Linked DNA regions of Oleomonas cavernae. Each later gene encodes a partner of the first gene's protein in a complex. Links are inferred from orthologs where the notes say so. Each region holds a gene or a part of one and is shown in the gene's direction. Other genes may lie near its edges.

The links.
Region 2: the proteins of D3874_RS01980 (region 1) and D3874_RS14635 are in contact, whole or in part, in a solved structure (PDB 1A0O), measured with the Escherichia coli proteins. The link is inferred for Oleomonas cavernae from one-to-one orthologs.

Annotation. Positions count from the first base shown.
Region 1 is NZ_QYUK01000008.1:361,476-367,206, reverse strand. Bases 2,463-5,667 are described here. They hold D3874_RS01980 (hybrid sensor histidine kinase/response regulator), read left to right. Parts: upstream 2,463-2,770; coding sequence 2,771-5,467; downstream 5,468-5,667. Other genes in these bases: D3874_RS01975 (response regulator), read left to right, coding at 5,448-5,667; D3874_RS01985 (histidine phosphotransferase family protein), read left to right, coding at 2,463-2,656. Outside these bases: D3874_RS02005 (AMP-binding protein), read left to right, coding at 1-228; D3874_RS02000 (LysE family translocator), read left to right, coding at 254-886; 3'(2'),5'-bisphosphate nucleotidase CysQ, read right to left, coding at 893-1,681; D3874_RS01990 (DUF3553 domain-containing protein), read right to left, coding at 1,727-1,930; more of D3874_RS01985, read left to right, coding at 2,045-2,462; more of D3874_RS01975, read left to right, coding at 5,668-5,731. UniProt on the Escherichia coli protein: Involved in the transmission of sensory signals from the chemoreceptors to the flagellar motors. CheA is autophosphorylated; it can transfer its phosphate group to either CheB or CheY.
Region 2 is NZ_QYUK01000011.1:2,249,631-2,254,241, reverse strand. The notes cover bases 1,461-4,191. They hold D3874_RS14635 (response regulator), read left to right. Parts: upstream 1,461-2,498; coding sequence 2,499-2,885; downstream 2,886-4,191. Other genes in these bases: D3874_RS14625 (class I SAM-dependent methyltransferase), read left to right, coding at 3,599-4,191; D3874_RS14630 (protein phosphatase CheZ), read left to right, coding at 2,885-3,550; D3874_RS14640 (flavin-containing monooxygenase), read right to left, coding at 1,461-2,177. Also shown: D3874_RS14650 (bifunctional riboflavin kinase/FAD synthetase), read right to left, coding at 1-213; D3874_RS14645 (MaoC family dehydratase), read right to left, coding at 228-668; more of D3874_RS14640, read right to left, coding at 744-1,460; more of D3874_RS14625, read left to right, coding at 4,192-4,405; D3874_RS14620 (TIGR01459 family HAD-type hydrolase), read right to left, coding at 4,439-4,611. UniProt on the Escherichia coli protein: Involved in the transmission of sensory signals from the chemoreceptors to the flagellar motors.

The DNA of each region.
Region 1 (5,731 bases):
CAGCTGGTCGAGCATGTCCGCCAGGGTCTGCGCGCCCACAATCGGGCCAATCCGGGATCGTCGACCGCGATCAAACGGGTCCTGTTCATGGCCGAGCCGGCCAGCCTCGATGGCGGCGAGATGACCGACAAGGGCTACATCAACCAGAAAGCGGCCTTGACCCGCCGGGCACATCTCGTCGAAAAGCTTTATGCAGATCCGCCGGGCAACGACGTGATCGTGATTTGATCGTCGGTCCTGAGTTCGGGGAATTATGGATTTAGAACTGTTCGTCCGCGCCCTAGTCGTCGGTTACGTCGTTGCGGCGCCGGTCGGACCGGTCAATCTCGTCTGCATTCACCGCACCCTGCACATGGGGCGCATGAACGGCTTCATGGCCGGGGTGGGGGGCGCCCTTGCCGATGGCCTGTTCGCCGTCGTCGCCGCCTTCGGCCTGACGGCGGTGTCCAACTGGATGCTGTCTCATGACGGCTGGATGCGGTTGTTCGGCGGGATCTTCCTGGTCATCCTGGGGCTGCGGACCTTCTTCACCGAACCCCATGACCGCAGCATGAAGGCCGACGAGGGCTCGGTCCCGCACGCCATGGCCGGTACCTTCCTGCTGACCGTGACCAATCCCATCACGATCCTGGGCTTCGCCACCGTCTTCGCCTCCACGGGCCTTGCCAGCGACGGCAGCTACTCCAACGCCGCGATCACCGTCGCCGGGGTCTTCGGCGGCTCGGTCGCCTGGTGGCTGACCCTGTCCCTGCTGGTCGGCCTGCTGCGCGGCAAGCTGGAAACCAGGGGCCTGAAGCTGATCAACCAGATATCGGGCGTCGCCATCGTCGGCTTCGGCATATGGGCCTTGGCCAGCCTGATCGATCATCCGCTGTTGGCCGGCTGAGACGCCTCACCCGCCCTTGACGATGAACTTCGGGTTGCGGAAGCCGGGCTTGGCATAGGACAGCGCGGCGCCTTCCAGCGTGCTGACCGTGCCGCCCGCGGCGAGCACGACGGCATGGCCGGCGGCGGTATCCCATTCCATGGTCGGCCCCATGCGGGGGTAGAGATCGGCCAGGCCTTCCGCGACCAGGCAGAATTTCAGGCTCGAGCCGGCGGCGACCATGGAAGCAACCGAATAGCCGGCCAGGAAATCATCGGTCTCGTGGTCGCGGTGGCTGCGGCTGGCGACCACGGTCAGGCCTTCGGGCGGGACGGGGCGGACGGTGATTTCCTGGGGCGGCAGGCCCGCCTTGTAGACCATTGCCGTGCCGGCGCCGTGGCCGGTATGGGTCCAGCCCTTGGCGGGCGTGTGCACCACGCCTATCACGGGCACGCCGTCTTCGACCAGGGCGATGTTCACGGTGAATTCGCCGTTGCGCTTGACGAACTCCTTGGTGCCGTCCAGCGGGTCGACCAGCCAGAAGTGTCGCCAGGACGCCGGATCGCCCGCCGGCAGCTTGCCCGCCGAGGCCATCTCTTCGGCGACCACCGGGATGTCGGGGGTCAGCCTGGCAAGACCGGCCAGGATCACGGCTTCGCCGGCCAGGTCCGCGTCGGTGACCGGATCGTTCACACCCTTCGAGCGGACGTCGAAGTCGCTTTCATAGATCTTCATGATCGCGATGCCGGCCTCGCGGGCAAGATCGGCGAGGGCGACGATCAATTCGGCGCGGGCAGGGGCATCCAAACGCGACATGGCACTTCCGGTTGGTTCAGGGGAACGATATAGGCGAAGCGCACTCTAGTGGCGGTCGCGGCTTCCGTCATCGACCACTTGGAGGTCGACGACCTCGACATTGATCAGGCGCTTGCCCGCATGTTCGAAATTCACCGTGACCCGTGCGCCGACCACGCTTTGCACCTGGCCGATCCCCCAATCCGGCTGGCCGGGATGGCGAACCCGCACCCCGGGGGCGAACAGGCTGGCGGCGATATGCCTGGTCATGGGATGGGGCGCGTCATGGTGTGGCGCTCATGGGGTTGCTCGGTTAATCTCGATTCGTCCGTACTGTCGCCCGGCCGTCCTGCCGGGGCAACTCATTGGGTTTGAGCGCGCTCCATGAACGATCCGCTGCGCCTCGTCGGTCTGCTCTGCTCGCGTCTCTGCCATGATCTGGTCGGTCCCGTAGGGGCCGTGGTGAACGGGGTCGAACTGCTGACCGACGCGGCCGACGACGACGATCTGCGCGATCAGTCGATCGCCCTGATCGGCGACAGCGCCAACGAGCTTTCGGCGCGCCTGCGCTTCTTCCGCATCGCTTTCGGTGCCGCCGGCGGCGACGTGCCCATGGCACGCGACGAACTGGTTTCCATCGTTGCCCCGGTGCTCCAGGGGCGGCGCATCAGCCTTGGCGTCGAGGGCGCGCGCGACGGCGTCCCGCGGGAGCAACTGCGCCTGCTGTTCACCCTGGCGCTGATCGCGGCGGATTGCCTGCCGCGGGGCGGGCGGCTGACGCTCGACCTCGAAACCACCACCTTCGTCGCCCAGGGCGACCGCTGCGCCCTGCCGGCCGGCCTGGCGGCGGCCCTGGCCGGGGCCGAGGCCGAACTGGACCCGCGCAGTGCCCCGGGGGCGCTGGCCCGCCAACTGGCCGGTGCCGAGGGGCTGGTCGTTACCGCCGCCGCTGCCGACGGGGCCGTGACCATCGGCCTGAGCGCGCAGGCTTCCTGAGCGCTCAGGCCCGCCTGTTCATCGAATCTTTACTGGCCCTGACCGACCCTGTTGCCAAGACAGAGAATTGTGCGCCCGCCGCCCGTGGCGGCCGCGCCTTGGCCGGGGGTGCCCGTGGACGACCTGCTCAGCGAATTCCTTACCGAAACCGCGGAAAACCTCGACGTCGTCGATGTCGAAATCGTCAAGCTGGAACAGGACCCCAACAACGGCCCGGTTCTTTCCAATATTTTCCGCCTGGTTCACACCATCAAGGGCACCTGCGGCTTCCTGGGGTTGCCGCGGCTCGAGACGATTGCCCATGCGGCGGAAAACGTGCTGGGCAAGTTCCGCGCCGGCGAGATGGTCGTCAGCCCCGAGGCGGTGACCCTGATCCTGGCCTCGCTGGATCGCATCAAGGAAATCCTCGCCGCGCTGGGGGCCACCGAGCGTGAGCCCGAGGGCGACGACGCGGAACTGATCGCCCGCCTCGACGATCTGGCCGAAGGACGGGCCGCCAAGGCACCGGCGCCGGTCGCCGTGGTGGTGCCGCTGCCGGCACCGGTGGTCGACCTGCCGCGTGTTCTGAAGCCGGGCGAGGTCTCGCTCGAAGAGCTGGAAGCCGCCTTCCAGATGGCGCCCAGCCCCGAACAGATCGCGGCCGGCATCGATCCGATCCTGTCCGAGGCCGAGGCCGCGGCAACCGCCGCGGTAGTGCCCGAGGCCCCGGCGGCCAAAATGGCGGAAATCGCCCCGGACGCCGCCGAGGCGCGGGGCGACGGCAACGTCGGCAACCAGACCCTGCGGGTCTCGGTCGACCTGCTTGAAAACCTGATGACCATGGTTTCGGAACTGGTGCTGACCCGCAACCAGCTCCTGCAGATGGTGCGCCAGGCCGGCGACACCGAATTTGCCGGCCCCTTGCAGCGCCTGTCCCTATGCACCAGCGAGTTGCAGGAAGGCGTCATGAAGACGCGCATGCAGCCCATCGGCAATGCCTGGGCCAAGCTGCCGCGCGTCATCCGCGACCTGAGCCACGAGTTGAAGAAGAAGATCGACCTGCAGATGATCGGCGCCGAGACGGAGCTGGATCGCCAGGTGCTGGAGCTGATCAAGGATCCGCTCACCCATATGGTGCGGAACTCGGCCGATCACGGCCTGGAACGGCCCGAGCAGCGCCGTGCCGCCGGCAAGCCCGAGACGGGCCGCATTACCTTGAACGCCTATCACGAAGGCGGCCATATCATCATCCAGATCGCCGACGACGGGCGCGGGCTGGACCTGGCGCGGATCAAGGCGAAGGTGGCGGCGGCCGGGCTGGCGACCGAGGCCGAGCTCAATGCCATGACCGACGCCCAGTTGGGCCGCTATATCTTCCATCCCGGCATTTCCACCGCCGACAAGGTCACCAACGTCTCGGGCCGCGGCGTCGGCATGGATGTGGTCAAGACCAATATCGAGAAGATCGGCGGCACCGTCGACCTGAAGACCGCGCCGGGCAAGGGCACCAGCTTCCAGATCAAGATCCCGCTGACCCTGGCCATCGTCTCGGCCCTGATCGTCGAATGCGCGGGCGAGAAATTCGCGGTGCCGCAGATCGGCGTCGTCGAACTGGTCCACACCAGCCCTGAGTCCGAGCACAAGGTCGAGGTGATCAACCGCACGCCGGTGGTGCGCCTGCGCAACCGCCTGCTGCCCCTGATCTTCCTGGCCGAGGCGATGCGCCTGGTGCCCGAGAACGCGCCCCGGCCGACCAGCGCCTTCATCATCGTCGCCCAGGTCGGCACGCAGACCTTCGGCATCGCCGTCGACCGGGTTTTCGATACGGAAGAAATCGTGGTCAAGCCGGTCGCCTCGATCCTGCGCGACAATGCCCTGTTCTCGGGCAACACCATCCTGGGCGACGGCAGCGTCATCATGATCCTGGATCCCAACGGCCTGGCCCAGCGCACCGGCGAGGCCCTGCGCGATCCCCATGAGACGGCGGCGGCGGAAGCGGTCGGCCAGCGTGAAGGCAATACCACCTCGCTGCTGGTGTTCCGGGCGGGCGGCGCCGAGCGCAAGGCGGTGCCCCTGGCGCTGGTCGCGCGCCTGGAAGAAATCGAGGTGGCGCGGATCGAGCACTCGAACGGCCGGCCGATGGTGCAGTATCGCGGCAAGCTGATGCCGATCGTCGGTGCCGATCCCGACTATCGCCTGCGCCAGCAGGGCGGCCAGCCGGTGATCGTGTTCGCCGACGGCGACCGGGCGATGGGCCTGGCCGTCGACGAGATCATCGACATCGTCGATGATCGCCTCGATGTCGAACTGAAGGCTTCCCGTCCCGGCCTGATCGGCACGGCGGTGGTTGCAGGCCAGGCGACCGGCATGATCGATGTCGCGCACTACCTGACGCTCGCCTATGACGACTGGTTCCATCGCTCGGCCGCCGACGATGCCGGTGCGGCGCTGCGCCACCGCTCGGTCCTGCTGGTCGACGACAGCCCGTTCTTCCGCAACATGATCGTGCCGGTGCTGTCCGTTGCCGGCTATGACGTGACCACCAGCGTCGATGCCGATGCCGCCCTGAAGCTGCGCGACCAGGGCGCCGAGTTCGACCTGATCGTGTCCGATATCGAGATGCCGGGCATGGACGGTTTCGAATTCGCCGCCACCATCCGCCGCGAGGGGCGCTGGCGCGATACGCCGATCATCGCTTTGTCGTCGCGTACCGCCCCGGCCGACTTCGAGCGTGGCCGCAAGGTCGGCTTCGTCGACTATATCGCCAAGGGCGATCGCGACGGCCTGCTTGAATCCCTGCGCCATACCCTGGATGGCCGCCGTGCCGCTTGAGTTGGTCAAGTCCGGAGTTGCCGTGATGAAATCATGCCTCGTCGTCGATGACTCACGCGTCATCCGCAAGGTTGCCCGCCGGATGCTGGAGGAGATCGGCTTTGCCGTCGACGAGGCGGGGGACGGCAAGGAGGCGCTGGACCGTTGCGCCGCCCACCTGCCGGATTTCATCCTGCTGGACTGGAACATGCCGGTGATGAACGGGCTGGAGTTTCTCAAGGCCCTGCGCGCGGCGCCGGACGGCGGCGGCCCCATCGTGGTGTT
Region 2 (4,611 bases), on another replicon or contig:
CAGGCGGAAGGGCGGGGTGTCGGGGCGGAAGAACTGCCGGGGGTGCGGCTCGAAGGTCATCACCCCGGCCGGCGCGCCCATGGGCGCCGCGATCTGCTGGACCCGGGCGATCAGGCTCTGGTGGCCGCGATGCACGCCGTCGAAATTGCCGAGCGCCAGCACCGCCCCCTGGGCCGGGGGCGGGATGTCGTCGCGAAGATCAACGGTAAGCACGACTGCTTGAGGGATCAGGCGGCCACGGGCCGGCCGGGCACCATGATCGTGGCTTCACCCTCGACCACCACCTTGCCGCGCACGGTGCAGGTGGTGGCGAAGACGGCGCGCTTCTTGTTGGGGTCGAGCTCGATCACCTTGGCTTCGGCCACCACGGTGTCGCCGATCTTCACCGGCGCCTTGAACTTCAGGGTCTGGCCGACATAGACGGCACCCGGGCCGGGCAGCTTGGTGCCCAGCACGGCGGAGATCAGCCCGGCCGACAGCATGCCGTGGGCGATGCGCTCCTTGAACGGGGTGGTCGCGGCATATTCGGCGTCCAGGTGCACCGGGTTGGTGTCGCCCGAGACGCCGGCGAACATCAGGATGTCGGCTTCCGACACGGTCTTGGAGAAGCGGGCGGCCTGCCCGATGGTGAGGTCTTCGAAATAGATGCCCTGATACTGCGACATCATCCGCCCTTCATCTGCGTGTGCTCAAGGTGGGCGACCTTAATGGCGCCATAGGGCGGGTGCAAGGGCGGCCCCGCCTCACGCGCCGATATCGCGAAGCACGCCCTCGATTGCGTCGCGGTAATCGCGCGGCAGGACCCGCCGTCCCCATTGCGCCAGCCGCTTCCAGCGGCTGAGAGGGACACCGAGATCGGCCAACATCTCGTCGATGTTTCGAATGGAGAACGGGATGACGCTGGTTCCGCGGGCGTGATTGCCGTTGGTCCGAGCTTTCATGTATGCGAGTTCGAGAGCGACCTGCTCTCGCCGCTGCTCGACTGGCGGGAGTTGTAGCGCACCTGCCAGATACGCGGCGGTCCATACTGCGCCGATTTCGGCGTTGATGGTGCTGAACACAGACGAGTTGTAGCCGCAGAACGTCAGGTTCGGAACATCGTGCGGCAGAATCCGCCGGAACAACTCGAAGTTGCCGTCTTCATCATGGATGTTTACCGCCCCATCGAGAAACGGCACGGCCTGTTCGAATCCGGTCGCGGCGACAACTAGGTCAGCAGGAATGACTGCTCCGTCGTCGAGTTGTGCATTTCGCCCGGCGCCCAATGAGACGACTGCTCTGTCACGTTTGACGACAATAGCACCGGAGCGAACAGACTGAATGAAGCCGTCCGACATCATGCTGCTGGTGCTTTGGCCGATGTCCTCGAACCGTCCATCCGGTATCAAGCCCACATCACCGAGATGCTGGTCCGCGATCGTCAAGCGGCGGATGAGGGACCACGCCGGCCGGAAGACGCCGGGGTGAGCGAACATCGTTTCCGTCATGCGAGTCATTGCGATGTCTTCAATGTCTCGGCCCAGCATCCGCTTGGAACCCTTCCACAAGAGGCGCCGCGCAACGATCGTCACCGAGTCAGCGACCGTCGAGAGGGAGACAGCAACGTCGCACGCAGACTTGCCGTAGCCGACCACGATCACGTTCCGGCCGCGCGCCTCGTCCAGCGTCAGGCGCTGCGATGGCGCCTTGACGATGCCGCCAGACGCAGCGTAGGTGTCGGCGCCTGGCCACTGTAGAATCCGCGGCACGGAGAAGACTCCGTTGGCGACAACGAGGTGGTCTATACCGTGATTCTCGCCGGCTTCGGTCGTCAGCGTCCAACCGTCGGCGGTTGGCGCAGCATGCGCGATGCCCGTGCTCAACTTCAGGCTGTCAGCGAGGTCGAAGCGCTCGACATACGCCGCGATGTGAGACTGCCATTGCGCGGCTGACGGGAAGTCGGGCCATGAGCTCGGCGGCTCGTGATCGGTGAACGTATAGGTGTGACGGGTGTTTTGGGTCTTCAGGCCTGGATAGTGCCTCATCGTACTCCACACACCACCGACGTCAGGCGTTCGGTCGAAGGTCAAGACCTCATGGCCGACACGCCGCAACACTTTGGTCGCGACGAGTCCTGCAATGCCGGCTCCGACAACACCAATTCGCGCGGATCGAGTACCAGCCGCTGCCCTGCGCATCGATCGTCCGTTCAGCCTTTCCGGAGCATCGGGCAGCCCCGCTCGGTACGGAGGAAGCCTTCCAGCTCACATTTACCGGCACCTAGCGTCTCGTATCCGACATAATAGGCACGGATTTCAGCAATCTTCCCATCCCTGAACAAATACCATTCAGCGCCACGGATGGCCGGCGAGATGATGCCAAGGCGGTCCGGCAGCGGTGGCAACGGGGTCGAACCCCCCGCGAACAGTTTACCGTTTCTCAAGCATCAGCGGCGACGATCACCCTCAGTCGCCGCATCCGCGGCCCATGTTCGTGACAAAGCACAGGACCAGAAGCACATGTCCGTCGACCTGCAAATGCCGATCCTGATCGTCGACGACTACAAGACGATGCTGCGCATTATCCGCAACCTGCTGAAGCAGCTCGGCTTCGATAATGTCGACGAAGCCACCGACGGGCAGCAGGCGCTGTCCCGCCTGAAGGCCAAGCCCTACAGCCTGGTGATCTCGGACTGGAACATGGAGCCGATGACCGGCTACGACCTGCTCAAGGAAGTCCGTGCCGACGACCAGCTCAAGAAGACGCCGTTCATCATGATCACGGCGGAATCGAAGACGGAAAACGTCATCGCGGCCAAGCAGGCGGGCGTGAACAACTACATCGTCAAGCCGTTCAACGCCGAGACGCTCAAGACCAAGATGCGCGCCGTCCTGGGCGATTTCTGATGCTGGCCGACGCCCTCCATACCAAGGTCGGCGATCTGGTCGATCACCTGCGCAACACCCGGGCGACGCCGCCCAGCCTGGTCGACATCGCGGCGGTGACCGAGGTGCTGATCGGCACCATGCAGGCCTATTTCCGCTCGATCGACACCGAGATCTACCGGGAATTCCGCAATCTCTCTGACTATATCGCCCGGGCGCGGGGCGAGATCGCCTCGCTGCGTCCCAGCGACCTGAAGAACGAGCGGCTGCCGCGCGCCGGGCGCGAACTCGAGGCCATCGTCCGCTCGACCGAGGATGCGACCAACACCATCATGGCCGCGGCCGAGGCGATCATGGCCAGCGACCCGGCCCCGGCCGTGAGCGAGCGCTGCATGGAAATCTTCGAGGCCTGCTCGTTCCAGGACATCACCGGCCAGCGCATTTCCAAGGTGGTCGAAACCCTGACCTATATCGAGGACCGGGTCGCGCGCCTGAAAGACGCCCTGGGCGCCGAGCATGATGCACCGCCCCCGGAGGCCCCGCCCACCGGCGACCGCGCCCTGCTGAACGGCCCCGCCCTCGAGGGCGAGGGCATCGCCCAGGACGAGGTCGACCGCCTGATGGGGACCCCGGCGCCGGCCAAGCCCCAGGCCAGCCAGGCCGATATCGACGCGCTGTTCGACTGATCCCGCCGCCTCGACTATCCTTGGCGTCTTCTGGCCGGGGAGAATCGGGTGGCGGTTGATTTGACGGGCGTTTCGGAAACGCTGCTGATCCCGCTCTATGCCCAGTGGCGCGAGAACCGTCGCCGCCGGCCGGTCCTGCAGGACCCCAAGGTGGACGAGATCGTCGAGCGCCTAGGGGTCAGCTTCGCCAAATTCATGCCCAGCGCGGTCGAGCGCATCCTGATCGTGCTGCGCAAGAAGATCATCGACCGGCTGGTCGCCGATCACCTGCGCCGCCACGCCGGCCGCGCCGCGGTGATCAACCTGGGCTGCGGCCTGTGCAGCCGCTTCGACCGCCTCGACGACGGCAAGGTGACCTGGATCGACATCGACCTCGCCGCGGTCGAGCCGATCTGGCACGAGGCCTTTGCCGGTCACGACAGCCGGCGCCGCTTCGTGCGCGGCTCGGTCGAGCAGGCCGACCTGTTCGACACGCTGGCGGTGCCCCAGGGCGGGGTGCCCATCGTCATCCTCGAAGGCGTCTCGATGTATCTGTCGGAAGACAAGATGCGCGACCTGGCCGCTCGCATCGCCGCGCGCTTCCCCGGCGCCACCTTCGTCTTCGACATTCTCGCCTCGTGGATCGCCCGCGGCTCGGCCCTCTATCCCTCGATCGCGGTCACCGGCGCCCGCTTCACCTGGGGCCTGGACAAGCCCAAAACGGTCGAGTCCTGGGGCCCGGGCTGGCGCCTGATCGAGGATGTCTCGCTGGCCCGCCACCTCAACGCCGTCTATGGCCCGCTGGGCTGGCTCGGCCGCCTGAACCCGGTGCTGCGCAGCGCCTACCGGGTCCTGGCGCTGAAGCTCGGCCGCTAAAAGCCCTCTCCGCCCTTTGGGGGGCAGAGGGAACTACCACCTGAACCGATCGATCGCGGCGGTTACGTGGATGCCGTGGCTGTCGAGCACCTGGCCAAGCCGTGCCCCGTCCGGCGGGTCGTTCCACAGGTCGGCATGGACGCCGCCGGTCACCAGGATCGCGGGGATGCCTTGGGCATTGGCGCCGGGAATATCGGTCTCGATCC